Proteiniborus sp. DW1: one gene and its partner. The main gene of each other region encodes a partner of the protein of the gene in region 2 in a complex. Links are inferred from orthologs where the notes say so. Each region holds a gene or a part of one and is shown on either strand. Other genes may lie near its edges.

Region 1 (5,253 bases), on a different replicon or contig from region 2:
TACTGGAGGTGTTGGTGACAAGGTGACACTAGCCTTAGGTCCTATGGTGGCTGCATGTGGATTACCATTTGCAAAAATGTCTGGAAGAGGGTTAGGGCATACTGGTGGAACCTTAGATAAACTTGAATCTATTAAAGGCTTAAGAACCGAATTTTCTAGAGAAGAGTTTATTTCAACTGTGAATAAAGTGAAATTATGTATATGTAGTCAAACTGCTAACATTACACCTGCTGACAAGAAATTATATGCTTTAAGGGATGTAACTGCCACTGTAGATAATATTTCTCTAATTGCTAGTAGTGTAATGAGCAAAAAAATTGCTGCAGGTTCTAATGCCATTGTATTAGATGTTAAGGTTGGTAGTGGTGCGTTTATGAAAGAATTAGATGATGCATTTTTACTAGCTGAGGAAATGGTAGGTATAGGTAATAGTGTAGGTAGAGAAACAGTTGCAATAATATCTAATATGGATGAGCCACTAGGTTATGCAGTAGGTAATTCAATTGAAGTAATAGAGGCCATTAATACTTTACAAGGTAATGGACCAGAAGATTTTGTAGAGTTGTGCTTAACACTTGGTTCTATGCTATTAGTCTTGGGTAAAAAAGCTGAAAATATGAACTATGGTAGAGAAATGTTAGTACAAGTCATAGATAATGGAAGTGCTTATAATAAGCTACTGGAATTTGTTGAAGCTCAGGGTGGAGATGTAAATTATATTAGGAATACAGAGCTACTACCTAAAGCTAGCAATAAATTTGAAATATTAAGTGACTGTGATGGTTATATTAAGTCAATTGATGCTGAAGAAATAGGAAAATGTGCGCTAGCATTAGGGGCAGGAAGAGAGACGAAGGAAAGTAACATTGATTTAGCTGCTGGTATAATCTTGAATAAGAAGGTTGATGATAAAGTAAATAAAGGAGATGTTCTAGCATATTTGCTTTATAATGATCCAGACAAAGCTAAGGGCATTGATACCAAGTTAAAGAATGCTATAAAAATTGGTGACAAAAATAAAGAAAAAAAGAAGTTAATTTATGGAATTGTAGACTCAGATGGAGTAAAGAGGATGTAGTTTTTCATAAGCTTAGGAGACTAAAATGTAGTCTCCTTTTTTTGTATTTTTACCCTTGAATAAGTTATTAGATTGATGGTTAATATAAAATTAAATATTAGGTGAAAGGAGGATAAAATGAATAAGCTAGCAAGATATAGAAGAGTAATTAGCATAACAGCCATTTTATTGATATTAGTTACGCTTTCAAATCATTCATATGCAGAAACTGAGGAACCTTTTAAATTAGAGGCAAAATCAGCAATATTATTGGATGCAATAACTGGAGAAATTTTATTTGAAAAAAACATACATGAGAAATTACCCCCAGCTAGTATAACAAAAATTATGGTTCTTTTAATTGCAATGGAAGATTTAGATAGTGGAAAAATAAAACTTGATGATAAAGTTCAAGTAAGTTCTAATGCAGAAAGAATGGGTGGAAGCCAAGTATATCTAGAAGCTGGAGAAACCCAGATACTAGATGACTTATTAAAAGCTGTTTGTTTAAGGTCTGCAAATGATGCAGCAGTAGCATTAGCAGAGCATATATCAGGTAGTATAGATGTATTTGTTCAGAGAATGAATGATAGAGCAAAGGAGCTTGGAATGACTAATACCCATTTTAAGAATGCAACTGGACTACCTGATCCAGAACACCTTACTACTGCATATGATATTAGTTTAATGTCAAGAGAACTATTGAAACATCCTAAAATTCATGATTGGCTAACTATATATATGACTGATATTAAAGTAGGTAAAAATAAAGATGTAACTCAAACTCTTGTAAATACAAACAAACTAATACGAGATTATCAAGGTGCAAATGGATTAAAAACAGGTCTAACTAATGATGCAGGTCATTGCCTTGCTGCATCAGCCAAGAGAGGTAATTTGTCTCTAATAAGTGTAGTTTTGGGCGGACCAACATCAAATAGTAGATTTTCAGAATCAAAGAAGCTCTTAGACTTTGGATTTGCAAACTATGAGTCATTACCTATATGTAGAAAAGATGAGGTTGTTAAAAAAATTAAAGTATCCAAAGGAAAAGGAAACATTGTAAATATAGTTGCAGAAAGCGATTATAGTCTTCTAATACGAAAAGGAGATTCAAGAGAAATAGAAAAAGAGATAATACTTCCCGAAAAAATCAATGCTCCATATGAAAAGGGACAAAAGTTTGGAGAGATTGTATTAAAGAACAATGGTAAAGAAGTTGGTAGAGTAAACTTAGTTACAGAAGAAGGAATGAATAAGGCTTCAATTATTGATATGTTTAAAAAAGTCACAACCATGTTTTTAGGTAATTCTAAGTAATAGATTACAGGATATATGATATAATATATATCCTGTAATCTAGTTTTTTGCTAAAGTATGATAGGTTATGTCTATTGACAACAATTTTATATTGTTATATAAATTGATTGTTGGAGCAATTTATAATAGAGGGAGATAATAATGGAATATAAAGTAGTGTTAGAAGCTTTTGAAGGACCAATGGACCTACTTATGCATTTAATAGAGAAGGAAAAAGTTGATATATACGATATACCAATAGCTAAGATTACAGACCAGTATATAGAATACATTCAAGGTATGCAAAGTATAGATTTAAATTTGACCAGCGAGTTTTTAGTCATGGCTGCAACGCTTCTGGAAATCAAGTCAAAGATGCTACTACCTAAAAGCAGTAGTGATGATGAGCAATTAGAAATGGAAGAAGCAGACCCTAGAGAAGAGCTTGTAAGAAGACTAGTAGAATATAAAAAGTTTAAGTTGGTAGCAGAGAACCTTAAAACTAAAGGTGATACTCAAAGTAAGATTTTTTTTAAGCAGAAAGAAGAACTAGAAGAATTTATGGAACAGGATTCATTTGAATTAGAAAAAATAGACTTTAAAGAGCTATTTTTAGCATATATGAATATTCTAAATAAATCTAAGGAAAGTATAAAAAAAATAAATTTAGCTGAAATACAAAGGGACGAGCTGACTATAGAAGATTGCATGGACGATCTGGAAAATGTTATTAAAGAAAAGAAAAAAGTCAAATTTAATGAGCTATTTAAAGAGGATAGCACTAAAAATAGAGTTGTTGTTATCTTTTTGTCTATACTTGAGTTGATTAAATTAAAAAAAATTAAAGTAGTACAAGAGAAAAATTTCGGAGATATAGTAATTAAGAGTAATAATTTATAGAGTTAGACTAGAGGTGAACTTTATGGACAGTAGAGAAATAAAATCTATTATAGAAGCATTATTATTTACTTGGGGAGACCCTTTATCATTGGATGATATATCTGATGTGCTAGAGTTAGATAAACAATCTTTATCTAAAATTATGAGTGAAATGATTGATGATTTTAACTTTAATAGAAGAGGAATCCAAATTATACAGGTTAATGATAAGTATCAACTAAGTACTAGGCCTGAACACTTTGAATGGATAAAGAAATTATGTACTCCTAGGGTTAATAAAACCTTATCTAATGCTGCTCTTGAAACATTATCAATTATAGCTTATAAACAACCTATTACTAAAGCAGAAATAGAAATAATTAGGGGAGTTAAATGCGACAAAGCACTAAATACTCTAATAGAGAAAAATTTGATTAAGGAAATTGGAAGACTTGAAAAGACTGGTAAGCCAATTATTTATGGAACTACTGATGATTTTTTAAAATGCTTTGGTTTATCTACATTAGAAGCTTTGCCTTCTCTTGATGAAGACAATATAGAAGAGAACATTTTAGGTGAAATAAAAGATATCGATAACACAAAATAAATTTGTGTTATTTTTCTTTTTTTGGAAAAGATATTTAAATAGATAGTTAATCTTTATATGGAGTTGATATACTTGAATTTTTTTTTACTAATATTACTTATTGCTATAGTTATTATAATTGCTATAATTTTTATTCCGATCTATATTGAATTCATAATTATGAAAAAAAAGAAAAATAGCACCATAGGTGTAAAATTAATTTTGTTAAAGGGATTATTCAAATTTCAATATGAAATCGAATACTTAGATTTGGTTGCAAAAATTAATATGAAGGGGTATAAGCTAGACGAAAAAAAAGTTGAAAGCTATAAAATAAAGGAGAAGAAAGGATTTGAATTAGAATATATAATTGAACAATTCCATAATTTGAGAAAAAATCTAAGCTTATTTAGAAATATTATCCAATATATAGTAGAGAAAATTATTTTAGAGTCACTAAGCTTGAATGCTAGATTTGGGCTAGGAGATGCTGCACTTACTGGCATAACTTATGGGGCACTCTGGGCTGTAATGGGTGTTTTTTTAAATGTTCTATATAGTAATAAAGATGTTAAAAACTTAAGTGTAAAACTATGTCCAGATTTTAATGAAACTATTTTAGAAGTTGACTTTTTCTGCATAATAAAGATTAAATTTGCCCATATTATTATTGCAAGCATAAAAGGAATAAAAGTACTTATAAAAGGCGGTGTATTGAATGGCAGATCATCCTATTCAAGGTCTAATGAAGACAACAATGGAGAGTATTAAAGAAATGGTAGATGTAAATACAATAGTTGGAGACCCAGTTCAATCTCCTGATGGGCAAATAATAATACCTATCTCGAGGGTTTGCTTTGGTTTTGCTTCAGGAGGTACTGAGTTTAACTGCGCTAATGGAAAATATGAAGAGCAAAATGAAGGTAGTGATAAAAAGTTACCCTTTGGTGGAGGTACAGGAGCAGGAGTTTCTGTACAACCAGTTGCTTTTATAGTAGTAGGTAATGGAAACATGAAGTTGCTACCTGTGGATCAAAATGCAAATATAATAAACAGTATCTTGGACTTAATACCAAAAATGGCAAATGGAATACAGAACAAATTTAAGGATAAAGAACCTAAAGAAAAAAACACACAAATAATTACAGAAAGTAGCGGTAATAATTAGGGGCAGAAAAATCTGCTCCTAACTATTGACGTAACATATTTTTAGATTAATGGAGTGTTGTTAAATATGCTAAGAAAAATTAAAATAGTTGTAGTTATCTTAATTTCAGTTAACTTATTAGTAGGTTTTGCTTATCCTTCACCAAGTGCAGAAAGTGCGGTTTTGATTGACTCAAAAACTGGAAGAGTAATATATTCTTTAAACCATAATCTTAGGAGACCTATGGCTAGTACAACTAAAATTATGACTGCCTTATTAGCAATA
Region 2 (6,465 bases):
TTCTAATATATCTATGGCTATATCATTAATTTTCATAATTTGTTCTTTTGCCAAAACGAAATTATTCTCGTCTAATGATTTAATTGCCCTATCAGTACTATCTAAAATTTCTTTAATCTTTTCCTTGTTTTCAGAGAACTTTTTTACCAAACCTAGCTTCTCTTCAAAGATAAAAAGTTTTTTTTCGGTTCTTTTTAATAAATCATGAACTCCTTGTCTACTGATTCCAAGAAGCTCTCCAATCTCACTTAGAGATAAATCATGTATATAATAAAACTCAATAGCTGAATATTGCTTATCATTTAATAGTTTACCATAAAAATCAAAAAGCAATCCAATCTCAACAATTTTCTCAAACATAAAATCACCAGATTCGTTTTAGTGTAAAGCTATTTGCTTGACAGTGTTATTTTATATTATAATATACTCTTTGTCAACAATAAATATTAGAAAATACTAATCAAAAATTTATTCTTCAAAAATAGCCTCTACAAAACTTACTGGGTCAAAATTTTGTAAGTCATCTATCTTTTCTCCTACTCCAACTAGTTTAACTGGCACATTCAATTCTGATTGCACAGCTAAGACTACTCCTCCCTTAGCAGTACCATCTAATTTTGTAAGTACTATACCAGTTATATCGCATGCTTCTTTAAATACTTTTGCTTGAGAAACTGCATTTTGTCCTGTAGTAGCATCTACAACCAGCAAGACTTCTTTTCTTGCATCTGGATATTCTCTTTCTACAACTCTAAATATTTTACTTAGCTCATTCATTAGATTCTTCTTATTGTGTAGCCTTCCAGCAGTATCACATATTAATACATCAGTTTTTCTAGCTTTAGCAGCTTGAATTCCATCATAAATTACTGCAGCAGGGTCTGAACCTTCTTGGTGAGCAATAATTTCTACTCCTGCTCTATTTCCCCATTCTTGTAGCTGTTCTATAGCTGCTGCCCTAAAAGTATCACCTGCAGCTATAAGCACCTTTTTACCTTCTGATTTAAGTCTCGAAGATAATTTTCCAATAGTTGTTGTTTTTCCAACACCATTTACCCCAACAACTAAGATAATAGCAGGTGAAGGTTCAATATTGAGTTTACTAGATTCAGCACTTGTAAGTACTTCTCTAAGTACTTCTTTTAAAAGTTCTCTAACTTCTGATACTTCATTAACCTTTTTTTCTTTTACTTTTTGCCTAAGCTCCTCAATAATAGCTAGGGAAGTATTAACTCCTACATCTGCAGTTATTAAAACTTCTTCTAAATCTTCAAAAAGTTCTTCTTCCACCTTCTTATATGATTTTAGTATAGAATCTACCTTTTCAGTAATGCCTTTTCTTGTTTTTGAAAGACCACTTTTTAATCTTCCAAAAAAACCAAGCTCTTCTTTTTCATTTTTTTCTACTACTAAATTCTCTTGTTCTTCTACACTAATCTCTGCAACCTCTTGTACTTCGCTTTCCTCAATACCTAGATTATATTTTAAATCTTCCTCATCTACATCAATTAGATCCTCATGTAAGTTTTCTTCTAAATCCACTTCTATTTCATCTATATCTTCAATAAAGTGTTCATCATCAGAATCAGATTTTTCGTCTAATTCTGTAATAGTAAAGTCATCAATACTATTTTTATCATCTTCTTTTTGTCTTTTCTTTCCCCACTTGAATAGATTTTTGAACATTTTTAACCTCCTGTTAACTAGCTTTCTCATCATTTTTTTCTGTTAGCTTAACCGAAATTAATTTACTAACTCCTTCTTCTTCCATAGTTATTCCATATAAGGAATCTGCACATTCCATTGTTCCTTTTCTATGTGTTATTACAATAAACTGTGTTTCTTTTGAAAATTCTCTTAAATAATCAGCATACCTATATACATTTGCATCATCAAGGGCAGCTTCTATCTCATCTAGTATGCAAAATGGTGTTGGCTTAGTTTTCAATATCGCAAATAAAAGAGCTATGGCTGTCAATGCTCTCTCTCCACCTGACAACAAGGACAAACTCTGGAGTTTTTTTCCTGGTGGTTGTGCAATTATTTCAATACCACTAGTAAGAACATTTTCTTCATCTTCCAAAAACACATCTGCCTTACCACCACCAAACAATTTCACAAAGACATCGCTGAAATTGGCTTTAATTATATCAAAGCTTTCCTTGAACTGTTGTTTCATTTTTAATTTCATATCCTTAATTACAACATCTAAAGATTCCTTTGCCTCTATCAGATCTTTCTTTTGAGCTGATAAAAATTCGTATCTTTCACTTACTTTTACAAATTCTTCAATTGAATCTAAATTTATATTTCCTAAGCTTCTTATTTTATTTTTAAGTTCCCGAATTTCATTTTGAAATCTTGTCACGTTTTCAATTTCTTTCTTGTACTTTAGTGCCATCTGATAAGTCATTTCGTATTCTTCCCACAGCTTGCTATTTATATTATCCAGCTGTAGATTATACTTTTCTTGCTTTAATTCCAGAGATGAGATACTCTTTTGTAGTTCATTAATTGTTCTATTCATTTCATTAAGCTTTTCCTGGTCTGTATAATAGGCTTGCATAAAGTTATTTCTTTCAACCTTCACTTCATCAAGCTTAATATCGTATTCCAAAAGTTCCTCTGATAGTTTCTTTTTGTCTTCAGCTAATGAATCTACTCTAGCCCTTTCTTTAGTTATTTCTTCCCTATTGTTCTCCTGCTCCATAACTTTTCTCTTAAGATCTTCTTCCAACTTAAATCGAATGCTTATATAATTATTGATCGATTCAGTTGTAGTTTTAATTTCCTGTTTCATTGTTGCTATTTTTACTTGTAGCTCTGTGTTCTCATTTATTAGACTGTCTTTTATATTTTTTTGCTTTTCAAACTCTTTAGTTAACTCTTCTATTTTTATTTGTATCAGCTTAGCTTTTTCATCTAAGTCTATTATTTCGCTTTCTAAATCGCTAATATCAACATTTGAAGTATAATTTTCATTTGAAAGCTGGTTTTGTTCCCTCATATATTTTTTTATCAATGTATCATTTCTCTCATTGTCCGTAATAAACTGATTATACTTATTTTCTAATTTAACCAATGTAACATTGATATTATTAATTTCATTATCAATATCTAAAATTCTAGTTTCTAACTCAGCTTTTTCTTTCTGATAATCCTGTATTTTTTTGATAATGTTTGAATAGTTACTATTTAACTCCTTTAATTCTTCTTCTAGTTCATTTATCTGTCTATCTCTTCCTAATATATTTGTATTACTAGAATTAAAGCTTCCACCTGTCATCGAACCCCCAGGGCTAAGTATTTCACCATCGAGAGAGACTATTTTATATTGATGCCCAGTTTGTTTTGAAAGTATGATTCCATCGTCTAAGGTTTCCACTATTAACACTCTGCCTAGTAAGTTTTCAAATATAGTATTGTAATCACTATGAAAATTAATTAATTCTGATGCAACTCCTATAAAACCTTTACATTGTATTCTACCTTTTTCTGCTATACTTAATCCCCTAGCTTTCATAGAAGAAATAGGCAAAAATGTCACTCTTCCAAGCTTATTCTTTTTTAAGAAATCAATTATAACTTTGGCATCTTCTTGAGTTTCTGTAACTATATTTTGCAGTGATGATCCTAAAGCTACTTCAATAGCCCTTTCATATCGCTTGTCTACTCTAATAAGTTCAGCAACTACTCCTTTTACACCTTTCCCTAGTTTTTTATCACTTTTACATGCTATTAGAGTATTTTTTACACTTTTATAATAGCCTTCATATTCATCCTTCATTTCAAGAAGCAATTTCAAGTTTGATAATTTCCCATGAATTTGACCCTTTATATTATCAGCATTAGACTTTAATGCTTCTTGTTCCCTTGTAATTTGCTCCCTAATAATTACTTTTTCTTTTTTTTCTCTATTCAGTTCCTCTAAGCTACTTTTATATTTAGTTAATTCTTCAGAAATGCTATTAGCTAGCTTACTATTTTCTTCACTCTGCAATCTAATACTCTTAATATCATGTTCTATTTGCTCTATTCTTTTATTGATACTTTTACTAAATGTAGATATGCTATTTAATTTGCTTTTTCTATCTGCAATTTGGTTTAGGTATTGAACTAAATCTCCCTTCTTATTCTCAATGCTATCTTCTGTTTCTTTCATACTATTGATTAGACTATCTAATTCTAGAGCCTTATTTTTTAGTTGTTTATTCAAAGCCTCAGTTTCTTTTTCGAGCTCCTGTTTATAGTTTAATTCTTCATTTTCTTTTTTATTTGAATCCTCAATTTGCTTTTTAGTTAACTCTATTTCACTTAAAAGTCTTTCTGTTTCTTTTTCTAGATAAAATATTCTTTCTCTACTTAGCTTCAATTCACCTTCATGTTTTTCAATTGTATTTTGAGTTGAATATTTTGAACTTTGAAGCTCCTCTATTTTTGCATCCATTTTATCTATTTCATTTTTTACCTTATTATATTTATTTTCAAAAGCATTTCTTTTTTCCTCGTTATATTTAAGTTGTGAAATAACTAACTCTCTTTGGGCTTCTAAATGGCTTATTTCTTCTTTTAATCTATCGTACTCTCTAACAAAAAGACTAACTTCTAAATCCTTTAGATTTTCTGAAAGCAATAGATATTCCTTTGCTTTTTCTGATTGATTTTGCAAAGGCCCAATTTGGTTTTCAAGTTCACTTATAATATCATTTATTCTTAATAAATTTTCCTTTGTCTTCTCTAATTTTTTTTCTGCTTCTTCCTTCCTAGTCTTATACTTTACTATTCCAGCTGCTTCCTCAAATATCATCCTTCTATCTTCGGATTTTGTACTTAATATTTCATCTATTCTACCTTGTCCAATAATTGAATATCCATCTTTACCAACACCTGTATCCATAAAAAGTTCTCTTACATCCTTTAGTCTGCATGAGTTTTTATTGATATAATATTCACTTTCACCTGACCTAAATACTCTACGTGTAACACTAACTTCTGTATAGTCTATGGGGAGACTTCCATCTTTGTTGTCTAATACTAATGTTACCTCTGCAAATCCAGTAGGTTTTCTGTTATTGGTACCAGAGAAAATAACATCCTCCATTTTACTTCCTCTTAATGTTTTTGCACTTTGTTCACCTAGAACCCAACGTAAAGCATCTGAAACATTACTTTTTCCGCTTCCATTGGGTCCTACAACAGCTGTAATACCGCCCTTAAATTCAATTTCAGTTTTATCTGCAAAGGATTTAAAGCCCTGAATCTCAATTTTTTTAAGATACAAATCCACACACCTCAATTCCTAGGAATAATAACATAATCTGAATTAATAGCTTTTATTGAGGGATTCTTTAGATGTCTAGCTTAGGACAAGCAGACCTTTTTTTAATAAGTACTTTTTTGTAAGCTCTTTTACTTCAACCCTATGTTTTATGCCTTCATTTACTATAAAAAAATAATCCTTGCTAATATCTTCAGCCATAACCTTTACTTTTTTAATACCATATCTTTCTTCTAAATATATTAAATTAGATGATCTTTGACCTACAAAGTTTGATATCTCTTTTTTATTTATATATACTTGAATAGATTTATTTATTTTTTGAATATTAGCAAAGAGAATCTCTAGATATTCTCTATAAATCCTTCCCTCAACAAGTTGTCTAAAAGCGGGATGAAAAGGTCCAGCTATTACATCCTTATTTTCTGCAATATTATCAGTAGGTTGTAATCCAATTCTAATAACATTTATATCATTGTAATTAAATAACATCAACAAATCAACACATATTCTTATAGCCTCATCTAAGGACAAAGGAATATAAGTCCCCTCTTTATATTTCTTTTCGAGAAATGTTTCTTTGATAACTAATGTAGGATATATGCGCACGATGCTAGGTTTTAGGTTAATAAGTTGTTTTGCAGTAAAAACTTCCTTTTCATAGTCGCTTCCCGGAAGACCAGTCATCATTTGCAAACCAAGTATAAATCCATGTTTCCTAATTAATTTTGATGCATTTGCTACATCTGTATCACTATGACCTCTATAACTATTTTGTAGAACATCCGGACACATTGATTGGACTCCTAGTTCAATAATATCAACATTATATTGTTTCAATAAATCTAGTCTCATGCCATCTATATAATCAGGTCTTGTGGATAGGCGAATCCTATTTATTAGACCTCTTTTCTTATAGTCACAAGCTATATCTAAAAGCTCTCTTTGAATATCCATATCAATTCCTGTGAAACTGCCCCCAAAAAAAGCTATTTCTAGCTTTTCGTTAGTTTCAGGAATAGTACTTAAATAGGTGTCAATAGTATCTCTTATACTATGTGTATCAAAATTAGCTTTACTCTGCGCTATTTTTCTCTGATTACAAAAAATGCAGTCATGAGGACATCCGATATGAGGAACAAATATTGGAATTATATGATGTCTAATGCTCATTTTCTTTTTCCATT

Evidence for each region. Proteins that work in one complex are often made in the same cells at the same time.
Region 1: the proteins of smc (region 2) and DW1_RS08780 are in contact, whole or in part, in a crystal structure (PDB 3ZGX), measured with the Bacillus subtilis proteins. The link is inferred for Proteiniborus sp. DW1 from one-to-one orthologs.

The regions. Positions count from the first base shown.
Region 1 is NZ_FMDO01000034.1:56,195-61,447, forward strand. What follows is about bases 1,456-4,387. They hold DW1_RS08780 (segregation and condensation protein A), read left to right. Parts: upstream 1,456-2,518; coding sequence 2,519-3,256; downstream 3,257-4,387. Other genes in these bases: DW1_RS08775 (D-alanyl-D-alanine carboxypeptidase family protein), read left to right, coding at 1,456-2,377; scpB (SMC-Scp complex subunit ScpB), read left to right, coding at 3,279-3,842; DW1_RS08790 (DUF2953 domain-containing protein), read left to right, coding at 4,002-4,387. In the rest of the region: DW1_RS08770 (pyrimidine-nucleoside phosphorylase), read left to right, coding at 1-1,078; more of DW1_RS08775, read left to right, coding at 1,196-1,455; more of DW1_RS08790, read left to right, coding at 4,388-4,592; ytfJ (GerW family sporulation protein), read left to right, coding at 4,540-4,989; DW1_RS08800 (D-alanyl-D-alanine carboxypeptidase family protein), read left to right, coding at 5,056-5,253. UniProt on the Bacillus subtilis protein: Participates in chromosomal partition during cell division. May act via the formation of a condensin-like complex containing Smc and ScpB that pull DNA away from mid-cell into both cell halves.
Region 2 is NZ_FMDO01000037.1:3,844-10,308, forward strand. Bases 1,500-5,643 are described here. They hold smc (chromosome segregation protein SMC), read right to left. Parts: upstream 5,282-5,643; coding sequence 1,700-5,281; downstream 1,500-1,699. Other genes in these bases: DW1_RS09495 (elongator complex protein 3), read right to left, coding at 5,357-5,643. Outside these bases: YlxM family DNA-binding protein, read right to left, coding at 1-360; signal recognition particle-docking protein FtsY, read right to left, coding at 469-1,332; more of DW1_RS09495, read right to left, coding at 5,644-6,451; rnc (ribonuclease III), read right to left, coding at 6,441-6,465. UniProt on the Bacillus subtilis protein: Required for chromosome condensation and partitioning.